Linked DNA regions of Lacrimispora indolis DSM 755. The protein of the gene in region 1 binds, or shares a complex with, the protein of each later gene. Links are inferred from orthologs where the notes say so. Each region holds a gene or a part of one and is shown in the gene's direction. Other genes may lie near its edges. The genes, in order: glmM and cdaA.

The links.
Region 2: the proteins of glmM (region 1) and cdaA are in contact, whole or in part, in a crystal structure (PDB 7OJS), measured with the Bacillus subtilis proteins. The link is inferred for Lacrimispora indolis DSM 755 from one-to-one orthologs.

Annotation. Positions count from the first base shown.
Region 1 is NZ_AZUI01000001.1:2,652,467-2,660,814, forward strand. The notes cover bases 2,686-5,616. They hold glmM (phosphoglucosamine mutase), read left to right. Parts: upstream 2,686-3,438; coding sequence 3,439-4,794; downstream 4,795-5,616. Other genes in these bases: srtB (class B sortase), read left to right, coding at 2,686-3,170; K401_RS0112775 (5-bromo-4-chloroindolyl phosphate hydrolysis family protein), read left to right, coding at 4,954-5,616. Outside these bases: K401_RS0112750 (HD domain-containing protein), read left to right, coding at 1-466; K401_RS0112755 (methylglyoxal synthase), read right to left, coding at 545-1,018; K401_RS0112760 (AfsR/SARP family transcriptional regulator), read right to left, coding at 1,071-2,270; more of srtB, read left to right, coding at 2,415-2,685; more of K401_RS0112775, read left to right, coding at 5,617-6,246; K401_RS0112780 (toxic anion resistance protein), read left to right, coding at 6,239-7,396; leuA (2-isopropylmalate synthase), read left to right, coding at 7,719-8,348. UniProt on the Bacillus subtilis protein: Catalyzes the conversion of glucosamine-6-phosphate to glucosamine-1-phosphate. Glucosamine-1-phosphate is used for cell wall biosynthesis.
Region 2 is NZ_AZUI01000001.1:6,300,466-6,308,830, reverse strand. Bases 3,182-6,129 are described here. They hold cdaA (diadenylate cyclase CdaA), read left to right. Parts: upstream 3,182-4,193; coding sequence 4,194-5,066; downstream 5,067-6,129. Other genes in these bases: K401_RS0130515 (CdaR family protein), read left to right, coding at 5,044-6,129; K401_RS0130525 (hypothetical protein), read left to right, coding at 3,182-4,067. Also shown: K401_RS0130545 (family 43 glycosylhydrolase), read left to right, coding at 1-81; K401_RS0130540 (rhamnogalacturonan acetylesterase), read left to right, coding at 68-715; K401_RS0130535 (ABC transporter ATP-binding protein), read left to right, coding at 726-2,513; K401_RS0130530 (hypothetical protein), read left to right, coding at 2,695-3,123; more of K401_RS0130525, read left to right, coding at 3,120-3,181; more of K401_RS0130515, read left to right, coding at 6,130-6,348; K401_RS0130510 (HPr family phosphocarrier protein), read left to right, coding at 6,411-6,674; ptsP (phosphoenolpyruvate--protein phosphotransferase), read left to right, coding at 6,710-8,365. UniProt on the Bacillus subtilis protein: One of 3 paralogous diadenylate cyclases (DAC) in this bacteria, catalyzing the condensation of 2 ATP molecules into cyclic di-AMP (c-di-AMP). Upon expression in E.coli leads to c-di-AMP synthesis.

The DNA of each region.
Region 1 (8,348 bases):
GATCCCTTATATCGTCCATCCCCTGGAGACAGCAGTTATCGTTGCTTTGATGGTTACGGATGAAGAGATGATCTGCGCGGCCCTTCTTCATGATGTGGTGGAGGATTCGGGCGTTACGGAAGCGGAGCTTAAGGAAGAATTCGGACCCCGGGTGGCTGAACTGGTTATGGAAGAAACGGAAGATAAAACAAAGTGCTGGAAGGAACGTAAATGCGCTACTCTTTATCACTTGGAACAGGCTTCCAGAGAAAGCAAGATCCTTGTTCTGGCGGACAAGCTGAGCAATTTGCGGGCAACGGCAAGAGATTATTTTTTAATGGGAGATGATCTTTGGCAGCGTTTTAACGAAAAAGACAAGTTGGAGCACGCCTGGTATTATAAGGGGGTTGCAGCACGTCTCACAGGTCTTGAGGAGTTTCCGGCTTATCAGGAATACATAAAATTGTGTGAAAAGGTTTTTGGATAGAATATAAAAACATAAGAAAAAGGGGCAGGGCTTATATGTGGAAAAGCCCTGCCTCTTGTTATTCCGTATGAAAGCCCTTTACAGGGTTTTCGCCCGGTCCGCAATATTTTTGTGGAAGTTGACGATCTGATGCTCATAAGTCTCATCCATAAGGGGTGAGGTGATGATGAAATCAGCGGTTGCCCTGTTGTTAGCGATGGGGATGTCATAAACCTGGGCAATACGTAAAAGCGCTTTCACATCCGGATCATGAGGCTGTGCGGTAAGAGGGTCGGAGAAGAAGATCACCAGATCAATCCTTCCTTCCACGATCTTTGCGCCGACCTGCTGGTCTCCTCCCAAAGGACCGCTGTTATAGCCTTTTACCGGAAGGCCTGTCTGATCCGTGATCATGCGGGCTGTTGTTCCGGTACCGCAGAGGGTATGTTTTTCAAGAGCGGCCTTGTGCTCCAGGCACCATTCTATCAGCGCGCGCTTTTCGTTGTCATGAGCGATCAGTGCGATGCTTTTTTTCTTCTCCAAAGTAAGTGTGATAAAGTCATCTGTCAGCATTCTGTACCTCCTGTAAACAGTTGTTTCTATATGTATCTCTGGTCCATAAAGCTCAGTGTGGAATGATACTCTGCAGTGAATACGTAATGGAAAGGTCTTTTCTTGAATATTCCCGCTTAAAGTTCTGAATAATGCGCTTTAAAACCATTTCCCCGTTTTCATAGGTCGCCGTGGGTAAGAGCATGAGGTATTGGCTTACGCTGTACCGGCTGAAAATATCCCCCCTGCGAAGGGATTTGCGGATGGATTCCCCAAGCTCATCCATTGCCCGTGTCTGGACCGCAGGCTTTAAAAGCTCTCCCTTTAAGTTGCTGATGGTCAGAAGGCATAAGAAGATGGAATCACCAGTACGTTCGATGGCCCTTGTCTCCAGCTGGTAGATATCCCGAAATACGGAAGGTTCGCAGCAAAAAGCGCCGCTGTCCATGCCGCCTTCTGAAAGGATCTCCTGTATGGTGCTTAAATCCATGGTGATCCCATGCTTTTTGTCGCTGATAAGCTTGTATAAATCTTTAAAGCGGATAGAAGGTGTGATGGCAAATTCATTGTAGAACATGTCGGTCACATGATGATAATGCTCCATAGCCATGAGCTGGTTTCCGCTCTGGTACAGGGAGTAGATCAGGTAATAATGAGCATCCTCGCTGTAGGGGTCAATGGCAATAGCCTGCTGACATACATCGATGATGGTAGGATAATCTTTTCTTTCCTCCAGAAGGAGCAAAGTTTTTTGGATCAGTTTTTGATAGAGAGTGTGATAATAGGTATGAATGGGCACGACCCAGGATTCCCACTCAGACTTTGGAAGAAAGTTTCCCTTGTACAGGGCAAAGGCCTCAAGGCACAGGGTTAAACGGGCATCCCCGGAAAGGTCGGCGGCTTCCGATTGAATACACAGGTCTTCAAAACGGTCGGTATCACAGACTGTTATAAGATCTTTTGTCCAGCCGTAAGCCTTGCGGTTCTGGAAGACCAGCTCCTGTGTGGGATATTCCAATGGTTCCAAAAGCTTGCGGACACGGAACATTAAGGTTTTTAAGGCTCCTGCCGGATTATTGCTGCCTTCATCTTTCCAAAACAGATCAATAAGTTCTTCTACCGGAATATCCCGGCCCCGAAAGGTAATAAGATATTCCAAAAGGCTCCAGGGCTTTTTTGCCTGATTATTCTGGTCTACGATTGTCCTGTCCCCCATGGATACAGAAAATCCCCCCAGCATATTAACATGAATGATAGTTTCTTGATTTTTCATAAATGTCTCCATAATAACATTTTCTTTTATAAGTATATAGAAAAAAAGTGGAAAAGTCTAGCACTGCTTATAAAAGATTGAGATTTTTACTAAAATAATGTATACTTATAAAGGTTTAAAACAGGAAAGAAAGCGGGAATAAGCATGAAAAATAAAAAATCGGCTTTTGGCGTTCTCATTTTGGCCTTTATTTTTCTGGCTGTGGGCCTTGGAATGCTCTATTCTGATTTTCAAAAGAGAAATCATGCCAAGCAGCAGTATGAGAGTCTTGCAGAGCTTGCAAGGGAGACCAAGGCTCCTGAGACAGAGGCCAGCGCCCCGGAAGCAGAAACAAGCGCTGCTTATGTTCCTCCCATTGATTTTGAGGAGCTGAAAAAGATCAATCCGGATATTGTGGGCTGGATCAAAATTGAGGGCACGGCAATTGACTACCCCATTGTGCATACGGATAACAATGAAACTTATTTAAATACGGACTTTGAAGGCAAGAAAAGCGTGGCAGGAACCATTTACCTGGATTTTGAAAGTGAACCTGATTTTTCCGGCAGGCATAACATAATATACGGGCATCACATGAAAAACGGGACCATGTTTAAGGATATCATAAAATATAAAGATGAGGCTTTTTTTAAGGAACATCAGGATATTTTTATTTATACGCCTGAGAGAGAATACCATTTACGGCCTGTCACCGCTCTTTATACGGATGCCTCTGCCATTCGCCGGAAAACCGCATTTGAAACAGAGGAGAGCTTTCAGGCATATGTGGAGGAAATGACAAAGGAAGGCCTGTTTTTACAAAAGCCGGAAGAGCCGGTGAAACAGCTATGGTCATTTGTGACCTGCAGCTATGAGTTCAATGATGCAAGAACCATTCTATACGCCTGTGAAGTGCCTTAAGAGAAAAATCAGAAGATCATGAACATGGTACATATTATTGGAATGAAGTTCATATTTCAATAATCGGATGGACGGCAGATAAAGCATTGCCTTTTATCAGAAATCTAAAAAACGATTTCTGATAAATTATATCATGAAAACAAAAATGTTTTCATGATCGGATGGACGGCAGATAAAGCGTTGCCTTTTATCAGAAATCTAAAAAACGATTTCTGATAAATTATATTATTTTACATGATTTGCAGACTGGTGAAAAGGAGATATTATAATGGGAAAATATTTTGGAACGGACGGATTCCGGGGAGAAGCAAATGTGGAGCTGACAGTGGAGGATGCCTATAAGGTAGGACGTTTTCTGGGCTGGTACTATGGGCAGAAGAACCCTGAGGAAGTGTGCAGGATCGTCATTGGAAAAGATACAAGGCGCAGCAGCTACATGTTTGAATATTCCCTGGTGGCGGGACTTACCGCATCAGGAGCCGATGCATACTTACTTCACGTTACCACTACCCCAAGCGTATCCTATGTGGTGCGCACCGAAGGATTTTCCTGCGGAATCATGATTTCCGCCAGCCATAATCCCTATTATGACAACGGGATCAAAGTGATCAACGAAAAGGGCGAAAAGCTGGAAGAGAGCGTTATCATTGAAATTGAAAAGTATCTGGATGGGGAAATGGGAGAGCTGCCTTTGGCAAAGCGCGATAAGATCGGCCGTACTGTGGACTTTGCGGCAGGAAGAAACCGGTATATCGGCTACCTGATTTCCACAGCAACCAGATCCTTTAAGAACAAAAAGGTGGCTTTAGACTGCGCAAACGGCAGTGCATCTGCTATTGCCAAGAACGTGTTTGACGCCCTGGGAGCTGAGACTCATGTGATCAGCAATGAACCAAACGGCTTAAACATCAATACGAACTGCGGTTCCACCCATATTGAACAGCTTATGAAGTTTGTAAAAGAGGTAGGGGCTGACGTTGGCTTCGCCTATGACGGAGATGCGGACCGGTGCATTGCAGTGGATGAAAACGGAGAATTGGTGGATGGAGATGCCATCATGTACATTTGCGGTAAGTATATGAAGGAGCAGGGCACTCTTAAGAATAACAAGGTGGTTACCACCATTATGTCCAACTTCGGCTTATACAAGGCATTTGAGCGGGAAGGCATTGAATATGAGAAAACTGCAGTAGGCGATAAATATGTGTATGAAAACATGGTGACATACGGAAACTGTTTGGGCGGGGAACAGTCCGGCCACATTATTTTCAGCAAGCATGCTACCACGGGAGACGGCATCCTGACCTCCTTAAAGGTGATGGAAGTCATTCTGGAAAAGAAGGAGAGCCTTGGGAAACTGGTTTCCGAGCTTGAGATTTTTCCTCAGGTGCTAAAAAACGTCCGCGTCCACGATAAAACTGCTGCCCAGGAGGATGAGGCGGTTAAGGCTGAAGTGGAAAAGGTTGCAGAAAGCCTGGGAGACAGCGGAAGGATCCTGCTTCGCCAGTCCGGTACCGAGCCTGTTGTGCGGGTCATGGTGGAAGCTGCTGATATCCATACCTGTGAGAAATATGTGAACCAGGTGATAGAGATAATGAAAGAGAAAGGCCATCTGCTTTCCTAGAAGATTGTTAAGAGAATAGAAAGTGATCCAAAAGCCGGAAGATGCTTCCGGTTTTGGCTGCTTTCTATTTTTTTGAAAGTATGCGTAATTGTAAATCAGAACATTTCGTGATATGATAAAAGTCTGACGCAGCAAAATGTTTTTGGGAGATCAGGGAATATGGATAATAGAGAATTTTCAAATTTAGGAGACCAGATCAGGGATTCGGTGCAAAAGGCCATTGATTCCATGGATTTTAACCAGCTGAACAGAACCATATCAGATACGGTTAATTCTGCCCTGGAGGAAGCCAGGAGCCAGCTGGTAAAGGGGGCGGATTTTGGTAAGAATCCTCCGCCGGAAGGTTTTTCCAGCCAAAGAAGGGTAAGAACGGAACGATACCGGAAAACCCAATGGAAGGAAGAACCGGTTCAAGAAGGAGAACGGGAAAGCGGGCCGGGATACAAAGCGTTTCAGACCAGCCGGGATGTCCGGAGAAGAAACGGTGATGACCAGGGAGAACTGGTGCAGTTAAATCAGACAGGCCGTGTGGCAGGGATTTTGTATACGGTGTTTGGCAGCATTGGCATTGGCCTGATATTGCTGTTTCTTTTGATCGTCTGGATCGTGGCGCTGGTGGTAAAACCGGTCATCTGGGCTGTGGCAGGTTCTACCCTGTTCCTGCTCCTGTTAGGAGGCGCCTCCGGCTTCATGCTCCGTGCAGGCATATCAATCAGGGACCGGCTAAAGAGAGCCAGGATCTATGCAAAGCAGTCAGGAAAGCGGATGTACTGCAGCATTGAGGAGCTGGCGGGAAGCATCGGAAGATCACGTGATTTCGTATTAAAAGACGTTCAAAAGATGATCAAGCTGGGCATTTTTAAGCAGGCGTATTTAGATGAGCAGAAAACCTGTCTGATTTTAAGTGACAACACCTACAGACAGTATCTGGAATGTCAGAAAGCCCTTAAGGAAAGAGAGCTTGTGGAGGCCAGTGAAAAGGCAAATGAAGGGACTCCTTCCGATGAAATGAAACAGATGATGGCCGACGGCCAGAATTATTTAAGGATATTAAGGGAAGCCAATGACGCCATTCCGGGAGAGGTGATTTCTCAGAAAATTTCCAATCTGGAACAGGTGATCCGCAGGATCTTTGAATCCGTTTCCAGGCATCCAAGGCGGATTCAGGAGATGGAACGTTTTATGGAGTATTACCTTCCCACAACGGTAAAACTGGTAAATGCATACCGTGATTTTGACAGCGTGGGATCCCAGGGCGCAAATATTTCTTCCGCTAAGGCGGAGATAGAGAGAACACTTGATACCATAAACCAGGCCTTTGAGCGGCTGCTTGATGATCTTTACCAGGATGCCGCCTTGGATGTTGCCACAGATGCGTCTGTAATCCAGACCATGTTAAAAAAAGATGGCTGGGCGGAAAGCGATTTTACAGGAGGAACGAAGAATGAGTAAAGATATTGAAGAGATGTTAAAGGAAGCGCCGGGGCTGACGCTGGCTCCTCTTGAAGTCAGCGGAACGGAAGAAAACCAGCTGGTGCAAAGGCCCAGCGCTCTTAAAGCGGTGGAAGAAGTGCCTGGTGTGGACTTAACACCGGAAGAAGAAAGACAAGTAGCCGATTTTTCGGAAAAGATTGATCTAAAGGATTCCAATCTGATTCTTCAGTATGGTGCAGGCGCACAGAAAAAGATCGCTGATTTTTCCGAAGCAGCCCTTGATAATGTAAAGTCAAAGGATCTGGGCGAAGTAGGCCAGATGCTGTCAGAGGTGGTTGTGGAGCTTAAGAGCTTTGAGGTGGAAGAGGAAGAAAAGGGGCTTTTCGGCTTTTTCAAAAAAAGCGTAAACAGGGTAGAGGGCATAAAAGCCAGGTATGCAAAGGCGGAGACCAATGTAAACCAGATCTGCAAGGTCCTTCAGAATCATCAGATCCAGCTGTTAAAGGACATTGCCCTTCTGGATAAAATGTATGATTTAAATACCACGTATTTTAAAGAGCTTACCATGTATATCCTGGCGGGAAAAAGAAAACTTGCCAAGGTGCAGCAGGAAGAGCTTCCGGCACTTTTAGACCGGGCGGCCAAAAGCGGGCTTCCGGAGGACGCCCAGGCGGCCAATGACTTATCTTCCATGCTGAACCGTTTTGAAAAAAAGCTTCATGATCTGGAGCTGACCCGAATGATATCCATTCAGATGGCTCCCCAGATCCGTCTGGTCCAGAACAATGACACTTTGATGACGGAAAAGATACAGTCCACTCTGGTGAACACCATTCCTCTCTGGAAGAGCCAGATGGTTCTTGCCATTGGGATCAACCATTCCGAACAGGCTGCAAAGGCCCAGCGGGAAGTGACGGATATGACCAACGAGCTTTTAAAGAAGAATGCGGAGGTATTAAAGACCGCCACCATTCAGACGGCAAAGGAATCAGAGCGGGGAATCGTGGACATGGAGACCCTTAAGAAAACAAATGAATCCCTGATAACAACCCTTGATGAAGTGGTACGGATCCAGGCAGATGGCAGGACAAAACGCCGGGAAGCAGAGGCAGAGTTAAGCCGGATGGAAGGCGAGTTAAAATCCAAGCTTCTGGAGTTGAGCAGATAAACCGCTTATAAAGACTTGCAGCAGAAAGTTAATTTTCCTGTTGTAAGTCTTTTTTAGTCGTGCTATAATAACATAACACTTCACCGTGACACACTATCAGAGCATGGTAGGTGATTTTAATGCAAAGGAATGATGAAAGATGGGGTTAGACCTATAAAAGCCACGTTGTTCATTGTCAAGAAATACAGCGTGATTTACCGACTCCAAAGCCTGTGATGATTTTTTATGAGACAGAACAAGGATATTTGTCCTGTTTCAGTAATGAATCCCGGCAGTCCGCCGGACAGGACAGATGATTAAATGATGATGGAGGAGATAAAACATGTTGAATTATCAAAGATATAAAAGAGTACCGGTAGTCAGTTATCCGGAGAGACAATGGCCGTGCAATGAGATTAAGAAAGCGCCGATCTGGTGCAGCGTTGATTTAAGAGATGGGAACCAGGCCCTTACAGAGCCAATGGTCGTGGAAGAGAAGATCGAGATGTTTGACCTGCTCATAAGACTGGGCTTTAAGGAGATTGAGGTTGGTTTTCCGGCAGCATCCCAGATTGAATATGATTTCTTAAGGCAGCTTGTGGAACGAAAGCTGATACCTGATGACGTGGTCATCCAGGTTCTGGTCCAGTGCAGGGAGCATTTGATCAAAAGGACTTTTGAAGCCCTTCAGGGAGTTAAGAAGTCAATTGTGCATATTTACAATTCTACTTCGACCCTGCAAAGGGATGTGGTTTTCAATAAGGGAAGAGACGAGATCAAGGAGATCGCTGTAAACGGTACGGAATGGGTGAAGCAGTATATGCAGGGCTTTGACGGAGAAGTAACCCTTGAATATTCTCCGGAAAGCTTTACGGGAACAGAGCTGGATTTTGCTCTGGATGTTTGTACAGCCGTTCAGGAAACCTGGGGTGCATCACCGGATAAAAAGATCATCTTTAATCTTCCTTCAACC
Region 2 (8,365 bases), 3.6 Mb from region 1 along the record:
CGCTTTACAGGAGCCATGTATGGAGTGTACGTAAATGGCAGCAATCTTTTATGCTGGAGACAGCACAGTGAAATTCAATAAAATATCCGCCTATCCCCAAACCGGGATTTCCCAGGCATTGTTGTTATACTTAAAGGATTCCGTGGAAATGAAAAGCTTTGCCCAGAATGGGCGCAGCACAAAATCTTTTATTGACGAGGGACGCCTGGATCTGATCGGAAAAGAGATAAAGGAAGGCGATTTCCTCTTTATCCAGTTCGGACACAACGATGAGAAAGACGATCCGGCAAGGCATACGGATCCGGACACCACATTTCCGGAGAACCTCATGCGTTTTATTGACGCAGCAAAGGTTAAGGGAGCCTGGCCGGTCCTCATAACCCCCATTGGGAGAAGGCTTTTTGATGACAGGGGAACCTTCAGGCCGGGAAGCCATGGTGCTTATCCGGAGGCGGTTAAGCGGACAGGAAGAAAGGCAGGTGTGCCTGTAATCGATATGACGGCAATCACAGAAAATTATCTGGCAGCTCTGGGGGACCTGGCCTCTAAGGCTTATTTCATGTGGCCTAAGGACAATACCCATTTAAGGCCTGAGGGAGCAGTTCTTATGGCCGGTTTTCTCAGCGATGAGCTGGAAAAGCTGGGATCCCCTTATAGGGACCTCCTGGAAGAAAGGGCAGAGCAGAGGGAAAATACGGGGTTTGATGTTTCTTAAGGAGCAGATTATGGATCATTATGAAGAAATTGAACGCCGTTTTGTCCGGTGTTATGAAAGATACGGGAATCATTCCGTCAAGGTTCTTCTTGGTTTTTACAAGGGCCAGTATCACAAATTTCTGATTTCCACCTTCTTTTTCGTGATCAAGCATGCCCCCAGCCTTTTTTCGGCACTGCTGATCGCCAATGTGATCAATGGAGCTTTGGAAGGAGGAGAGGCCGGAAAACAGGCCATTTTGTTAAATGTGGCGGTCTGGCTGGGGCTGCTTGTCATCCATCTTCCTGCCAACTGGCTTCATAATAAATACAAAAACAAGGTCATACGAAAAACCGAAGCAGGTTTAAGAGGAGCCCTGGTGAGGAAGCTTCAGGAACTTTCTATCCCTTACCACACGGGAATCCAGTCAGGACGTCTTCAGTCAAAAATCATCCGGGATGTGGAAGCGGTAGAAACCCTGTCATCCCAGCTTTTTGTAAACCTGATGAACATTATGATGAATCTGGTGATCACCCTGTCCATTACAGCCGTAAAAAACAGAATTGTCCTTTTGTTTTTTCTCCTGGTAGCTCCTGTGACCTCTGTGACCGTGATTGCATTCCGGAAGAAAATACACAGAGAAAACAGAGCGTTCCGTCAGGAAATGGAGGAAACCAGCGCCCGGGTCATGGAGATGGTGGAGCTGGTTCCCGTAACAAGGGCCCATGCTCTGGAGCAGAGGGAAGTGGAAAAAATCAAGGAGCAGCTGGAAGAAACTGCGGATAAGGGATATCGTCTGGATATGATACAGGCTCATTTCGGTGCGGTCAGCTGGTGTGTGTTCCAGGTGTTTCAGGCTCTCTGCCTGGGGTTTTCCGGTTTTATGGCTTTAAAGGGCCTGATAAGGATCGGGGATGTGACCTTTTATCAGTCCAGCTTTACAACTGTGGTAAACCAGTTCACTGCCCTCATAAACCTCCTTCCCATCCTGACAAAGGGGCTGGAATCCGTTACCTCCATCGGTGAGATTTTAGCTTCAGACGATGTGGAGCATAACGATGGAAAGAGGGAAATGAAGGCGCTGGATGGAAGCTATTCTTTTCGCAACGTGCAGTTTTCCTATAAGGATTCCCAAGAACAGGTGCTTGATGGATTCCAGCTGGAGGTAAAGGCAGGGGAAACCATTGCCCTGGTAGGAGAATCCGGTTCCGGAAAGACGACAGTCCTTAACCTGATCATCGGATTCATCACGCCCTCTGACGGAAGGCTTTTGATTGACGGTATGGATGTCAACGACATTAACTTAAGAAGCTACCGTAAGTTTATTTCCGTGGTCCCCCAGTCTCCGGTCCTTTTTACCGGAACCGTAAGGGAAAATATTGTTTACGGTCTGGAGCGTGTTTCGGAAGAGGAGATCGGGCACGCCATAGAAGCGGCCAATTTAAAGTCAGTCATTGCGAAGCTTCCCAAGGGTCTTGATACCATGATCGGTGAGCACGGTGCCAATTTAAGCGGCGGGCAAAGACAGAGGATCTCCATTGCCCGGGCAATTATACGTGACCCGAAAGTCATTATACTGGATGAGGCCACTTCAGCTCTGGATACCATATCGGAAAAGGAGATTCAGGATGCGCTGGATCGCCTTATTAAGGACAGAACTACCTTTATTGTGGCTCACAGGCTATCCACGGTCAGAGGCGCGGACCGGATTGTGGTGCTGGACAAGGGAAAAATAAGAGAAGAAGGCAGCTATGAGGAGCTTATGGCCCAAAAGGGGGAATTCTATGAAATGGAACGGCTCCAGATGGCTTTAAGATGAAGAAATCGGTGCCCGGACTTGCATCCCGGGCACCGATTTTTCTGCCGTCTGAGCCTGGTATAACAGCTGTGCTCTAATATCTTGTACGATATAAAAAAATAAAAATTCCGTATTAGGCTCGCAAAGTAAAAGTTTCTATGCTATAATAGGGTGATATCTTATGGTATAGTGAGGAAACCATATGCTTAGTGAAGAAAAAATTAAAATTATGACCAGCCTTGCGATGTTTGAAAAACATGAAGGAAAGCGGATATTTCCCATTAACCGGTACTTCAAAAGTGATTACATCAGCAGCAAGCTGTTCCGCTCCTTTTTCAGTTACACCTTAAGCTTTGCCTTATGTCTGATCTTATGGGTATTGTATGATTTGGAACGGTGGATGAACACCATGGAACTGAAGGGCCTGACGTCGGCAGGGCTGCGGATCGGCATGATTTATCTCATCGGACTGGTGATTTATCTGGGAATCAGCATTTTTGTATATATGAGACGATACGAATATGCCAGCCGCGGGATAAAGGTGTATCTGGCCAAATTAAAGCGGCTGGACAAGCGGTATGAGGGAAACACCAGACCCTTAAAAAGAACAAAGGGAGGACGGACATCATGATGGGCCTTCTTGTATTTAAAGAACGAATAAAAGAGTTCTACGCGAGATTTGAAATCTATATAACGCCTGTGATCAAGTTCATTTTCAGCTTCCTGGCGTTTTCCCTGATGAATAAGAATATTGGCTTTATGGCAAAGCTGACGGACGCCTATATCCCTGTGGTTCTGGCTCTGGTATGCTCCTTTTTGCCCTATGGAGCCATTTCCTTTCTGGCGGCAGGCTTTATGCTTGCCCATCTGTCGGGAATATCTCTTGAAATAACTCTGGTTATGGCTGTTTTTATTGTGGTGGTAGGACTTCTTTATTATGGATTTCAGCCGGGTGACAGTTATTTGCTGGTGCTGACCCCGGTGTTTTTCCTTTTAAGGATCCCTTATGCCATCCCTTTGATCGTGGGGCTGTCAGGGAGTGTGATCTCTGTGATACCGGTGAGCTGCGGTGTATTTATTTATTATGCACTTTTATATGTAAAGCAGAATGCCGGGGTCCTGACAAACGATATGTCGGTGGATGAAATGCAGAAATTCATGCAGCTCATGAAGAGTCTGCTTTCCAATAAGCTGATGCTTGTGATGGTTACAGCCTTTGCCCTTTCCCTTGTGGTAGTGGCAATTACCCGCAGCTTGTCCGTGGATTATGCCTGGATCATTGCCATTGTGGCAGGTACTATTGCACAGCTTGGGGTAATCTTTATCGGGGATATTGCCGCAGATGTGTCGGTATCAGTGATCAGGCTCCTGGTTGGAATCCTGATTTCCATCCTTATTGCAGGAATTTATACATTTTTTGTCTTTGCGGTGGATTATTCCAGGACAGAATACGTACAATTTGAAGATGATGATTATTATTATTACGTCAAGGCGGTTCCAAAGCTGACGGTCAGTGCGCCTGACGTAAAAGTTCAGAAAATCAATGCCAGAAAACTCCAAAGACCGCAGAGGTAAAAATACCCTACGGGCATACCTTAATGCCCAAAAAGCAGGGCAATAATCAGGAACGCCCTACGGGCATACCTTGATGCCCAAAGAACAGGGCAATAATAAGGAAAAGACAAAAGGGAGGTGGAGACAATAGCTGATTTTTTAGACGGAATGTACTCCTGGGTATCGTTCCTGCCCAGAATATCGAAAACAAACCTGGTTGAAATTATTATTATAGCTGTACTGCTGTATGAACTGCTGACCTGGATCATGAATACAAGAGCATGGACGCTTTTAAAAGGAATCATTGTGATTCTTCTTTTCTATGTCTTTGCATATGTATTCCGGCTGGATAACATTTTTTGGATCCTTAATAAAATTGCTACGCCTGCCGTGACCATGGCGATTGTGATCTTCCAGCCGGAGCTTCGGAAAGCCTTGGAGCAGCTGGGAAGCAAAAATCCCTTTACAGGGATCCTTACCTTTGATGACGGCCGGGACAACTCCAGCTTTACGGATAAGACTATCAATGAGCTGGTAAAGGCGACTTTTGAAATGGCAAAGGTCAAGACCGGAGCGCTCATGGTAATTGAAAGAGGGGATTCCCTAAAAGAGATCGAACGTACCGGGATCGAAATAGGAGGGGTTGTCAGCAGCCAGCTTCTTATTAATATATTTGAGCATAACACGCCGCTGCATGACGGAGCGGTGGTGATCAGGGGAAACCGGGTGGCAGCTGCTACCTGCTATCTGCCCCTGTCTGACAATATGACCATCAGCAAAGATTTAGGCACAAGGCATAGGGCCGCAGTAGGGGTAAGCGAAGTCACCGACAGCGTTACCATCGTGGTATCGGAGGAAACGGGGCGTGTGACTGTGGCCTTAGAGGGCGGTTTAAAACGGATCACGGATGCGGATATGCTCCGGTCGGTCCTTGTAGGCGTAAAACAGGAGGCAGTGGAAGGAAGCAGATTCAGGATCTTGAAGGGAAGGCGTAAGAATGAAGGAAAAGCTGTTAAATAATCTTGGACTGAAAGTTGCGTCCCTGGTGCTTGCCTTTGCAGTATGGATGGCTGTTGTCAACATTTCCAATCCCATCATTGACGATTCCCAGGTGGTTCCGGTAGATGTGCGCAATGAGGATGTGCTGGAGGATGCCAATTTAACCTATGAAATCGCGGGAAAGGATACGGTGACAGTCAGTTATCAGGTGAGGACAAGAGACCGCTCTCTGGTGAGGGCCTCGGACTTTCATGCCTATGTTGATTTAAAGGATTACAATGTGACGGGAGCCATTCCCATCACAGTGGAGATTAATAAAGATAAGGAAAATCTGGTGAAAAACGATACCATTACGGCAAAGCCCATGGTGATCAGAATCATTACAGAAGAACTTCAGCGTAAGAAGTTTGAACTTAGGTACGATACAAAGAATGAGGTTGAAGACGGATATGCCATAGGCGTGGTCACTCTGTCGCCTGACTCTGTGACGGTGGAAGGCCCTGAGTCCCAGATTGGCAAGATCAATTATATGGGAATAGAGATCGATGTGGATAATGCCAATGCGGATTTGAATTCAGTGGCTTTTCCGATCTTTTATGATGCCAACGGCAACAAACTGACGGACCTGGGAGATCAGGTAACTGTCAGCAGGCAGGAGATCGAATACCATGTATCCGTGCTGAAAGCAAAGAACCTTTCACTCAATTTTGAGGTTTCAGGAGAAGTGGCAAAGGGATACCGGTATACGGGAGTGGAATCCAGCGTCAAATCCGTGCCTGTGGTGGGTACCAAGTCGGTTCTGGCTTCCTTGTCCACCTTATCTGTTGCTTCGGATAAGCTGAATGTGGACGGCGCTACCTCTGATAAGGTGGTTCAGCTGGATTTAAGCCAGTATCTGCCGCCAAGTACTTCCGTGGCAAGGGAAGAATATAAGAATGTAACCGTGAAGCTGAAGGTAGAACCGCTGACCACCAGAGTATTCACTTTGAATCTGAAAAACCTGGAGATGGAAGGGGCAGAGGCTGATTACGATTACAGCTTTGACAAGGAGACCTCTGATGTTACCATAAAAGGGCTGAAGGAAGACTTGGATGCCCTGACGGAAGAAAACTTAAACGCAATTCTTGACGTATCAGACCAGGAAGCCGGCCCTCATCCCGGAATGCTGAAATTTGAGGTTTCAGGTGGATTTGAGGTGGTTGGATATACGCCTTTCAATGTGACGGTGGCCCAAAAAGATCCTGGCCCCGGAACAGAGGAAAGCGCCACAGCCTCTTCGACGGAAGAGTCTGAGTCTGAATAAGAAAGGCTTTTGCTTCCGGAAAAAGGCGCAAATGATAAAGGAATAGAGGGAGGGAATTCAATATGGTCAGTGCGAAAGTTGTTATAAAGAATCCTACCGGCCTGCACCTAAGGCCGGCAGGGATTCTTTGTAAGGAAGCCATGAACTTTAAATCTACGGTGAGTTTTCGGTTTAAGAATACCACTGCCAATGCGAAAAGTGTGCTTAGCGTATTGGGTGCCTGTGTAAAAAGCGGGGATGAGATTACTTTTGTCTGTGAGGGAGCAGATGAGGAGGAAGCTCTGGCAACCATGGTCAAGGCAGTGGAAGAGGGTCTTGGCGAATAGATTAATTGTTTAATAATTAATAAGGAGGAGAAATTATGTTTAAAGGAACAAGTGCATCCGCGGGAATTGGCATCGGAAAAGCTGTCAGCGTGGAAGAAGCGGAACTTAAGATCAGAAGGGAAGCTATCACAGATCCGGCGGCTGAAAAGATCCGCTTTCAGGCGGCTGCAAAGCAGGCCATGGAAGAAACCGATGCCTTGGCGAAGGATCTGGCAACAAAAGTGGGAGAAAAGGAAGCGGAGATTTTAAAGGGCCATTTATTACTTCTTTCTGATCCGATGCTGACAAGTGAGATCGAGAATACGATCGACGGGGAGAATGTCAACAGCGAATATGCCATTGAAAATGTATGCAACACCTATGCCGATATGTTTGCCTCTATGGGAGACGAGCTGATGCAGCAGAGAGCTACGGACATGAGGGATATTAAGACCCGTGTGCAGAAAATACTTATGGGGATCAACTCAGTGGATATTTCCGCCCTTCCGGAAGGAAGCGTGATCATTGCAAAAGACTTAACCCCATCCATGACAGCTGGTATTAATCCTGAGAAGGTAGTGGGAATTGTCACAGAGCTGGGAGGAAAGACTTCCCACAGTGCAATTCTTGCCAGAGCTTTGGAGATTCCTGCAGTGGTCGCGTTGGAGGGCTTTTTAAGCCAGGTATCCGACGGGGATGAGATCATACTGGATGGCTCAAAGGGATTTGTCATGGTGAATCCGGAAGAGTCGGTGAAGACAGAATATTCCGCAAAGAGAGAAGCGTTTTTAAAGGAAAAGAAGGAACTGGAGCAGTACATCGGAAGGCCTACGGTGACAAAGGATGGAGTTTCCATTGAACTGGTTGCCAATATCGGGAAGCCTGAGGATGTGGAAAAGGTCCTTCATTATGACGGGGAAGGAATCGGGCTTTTCCGTACGGAATTCTTATTTATGGACCGTACGTCTATGCCAACAGAGGACGAGCAGTTTGATGCCTACCGGAAGGTTGCGGTTGCCATGAACGGCAAGCCGGTGATCATCCGCACTCTGGATATCGGCGGAGATAAGGAAATCCCATACATGGGCCTTAAAAAGGATGAAAACCCATTCTTAGGATACCGTGCCATCCGGTTCTGCCTGGACCGGAAAGAAGACGTTTACAAGCCTCAGCTCCGGGCTCTTTTAAGAGCCAGTGCTTTCGGCAATATCCGCATCATGGTTCCCATGGTTACCTGTTTAGAAGAATACAGGGAAGCAAAGGCACTTGTTGAAGAGCTTAAGAAGGAACTGGATGAAAAGGGACTTGCCTATAAAAAGGATATTTTAGTGGGAATTATGGTGGAGACGGCTGCAGCTTCCCTGATGGCTGATGTATTTGCAAAGGAAGTGGATTTCTTCAGTATCGGAACCAATGACCTGACCCAGTACACCATGTCCGTGGACAGAGGAAACGATAAGGTATCTTATCTGTATTCCCCATTAAATCCCGCTGTTTTAAGAAGCATCCGTCATGTCATTGAATGCGGACGCAAGGAAGGGATCATGGTCGGCATGTGCGGAGAGGCTGCAAGCGACCCCATGCTCATTCCCTTGCTTTTAGCATTTGGTTTAAATGAATTCAGCATGAGTGCATCAGCGATCTTAAACGCCAGAAAGCTGATCACCGGCTACAGCACAAAAGAACTGCAGGCAGTGGCGGAAAAAGCTATG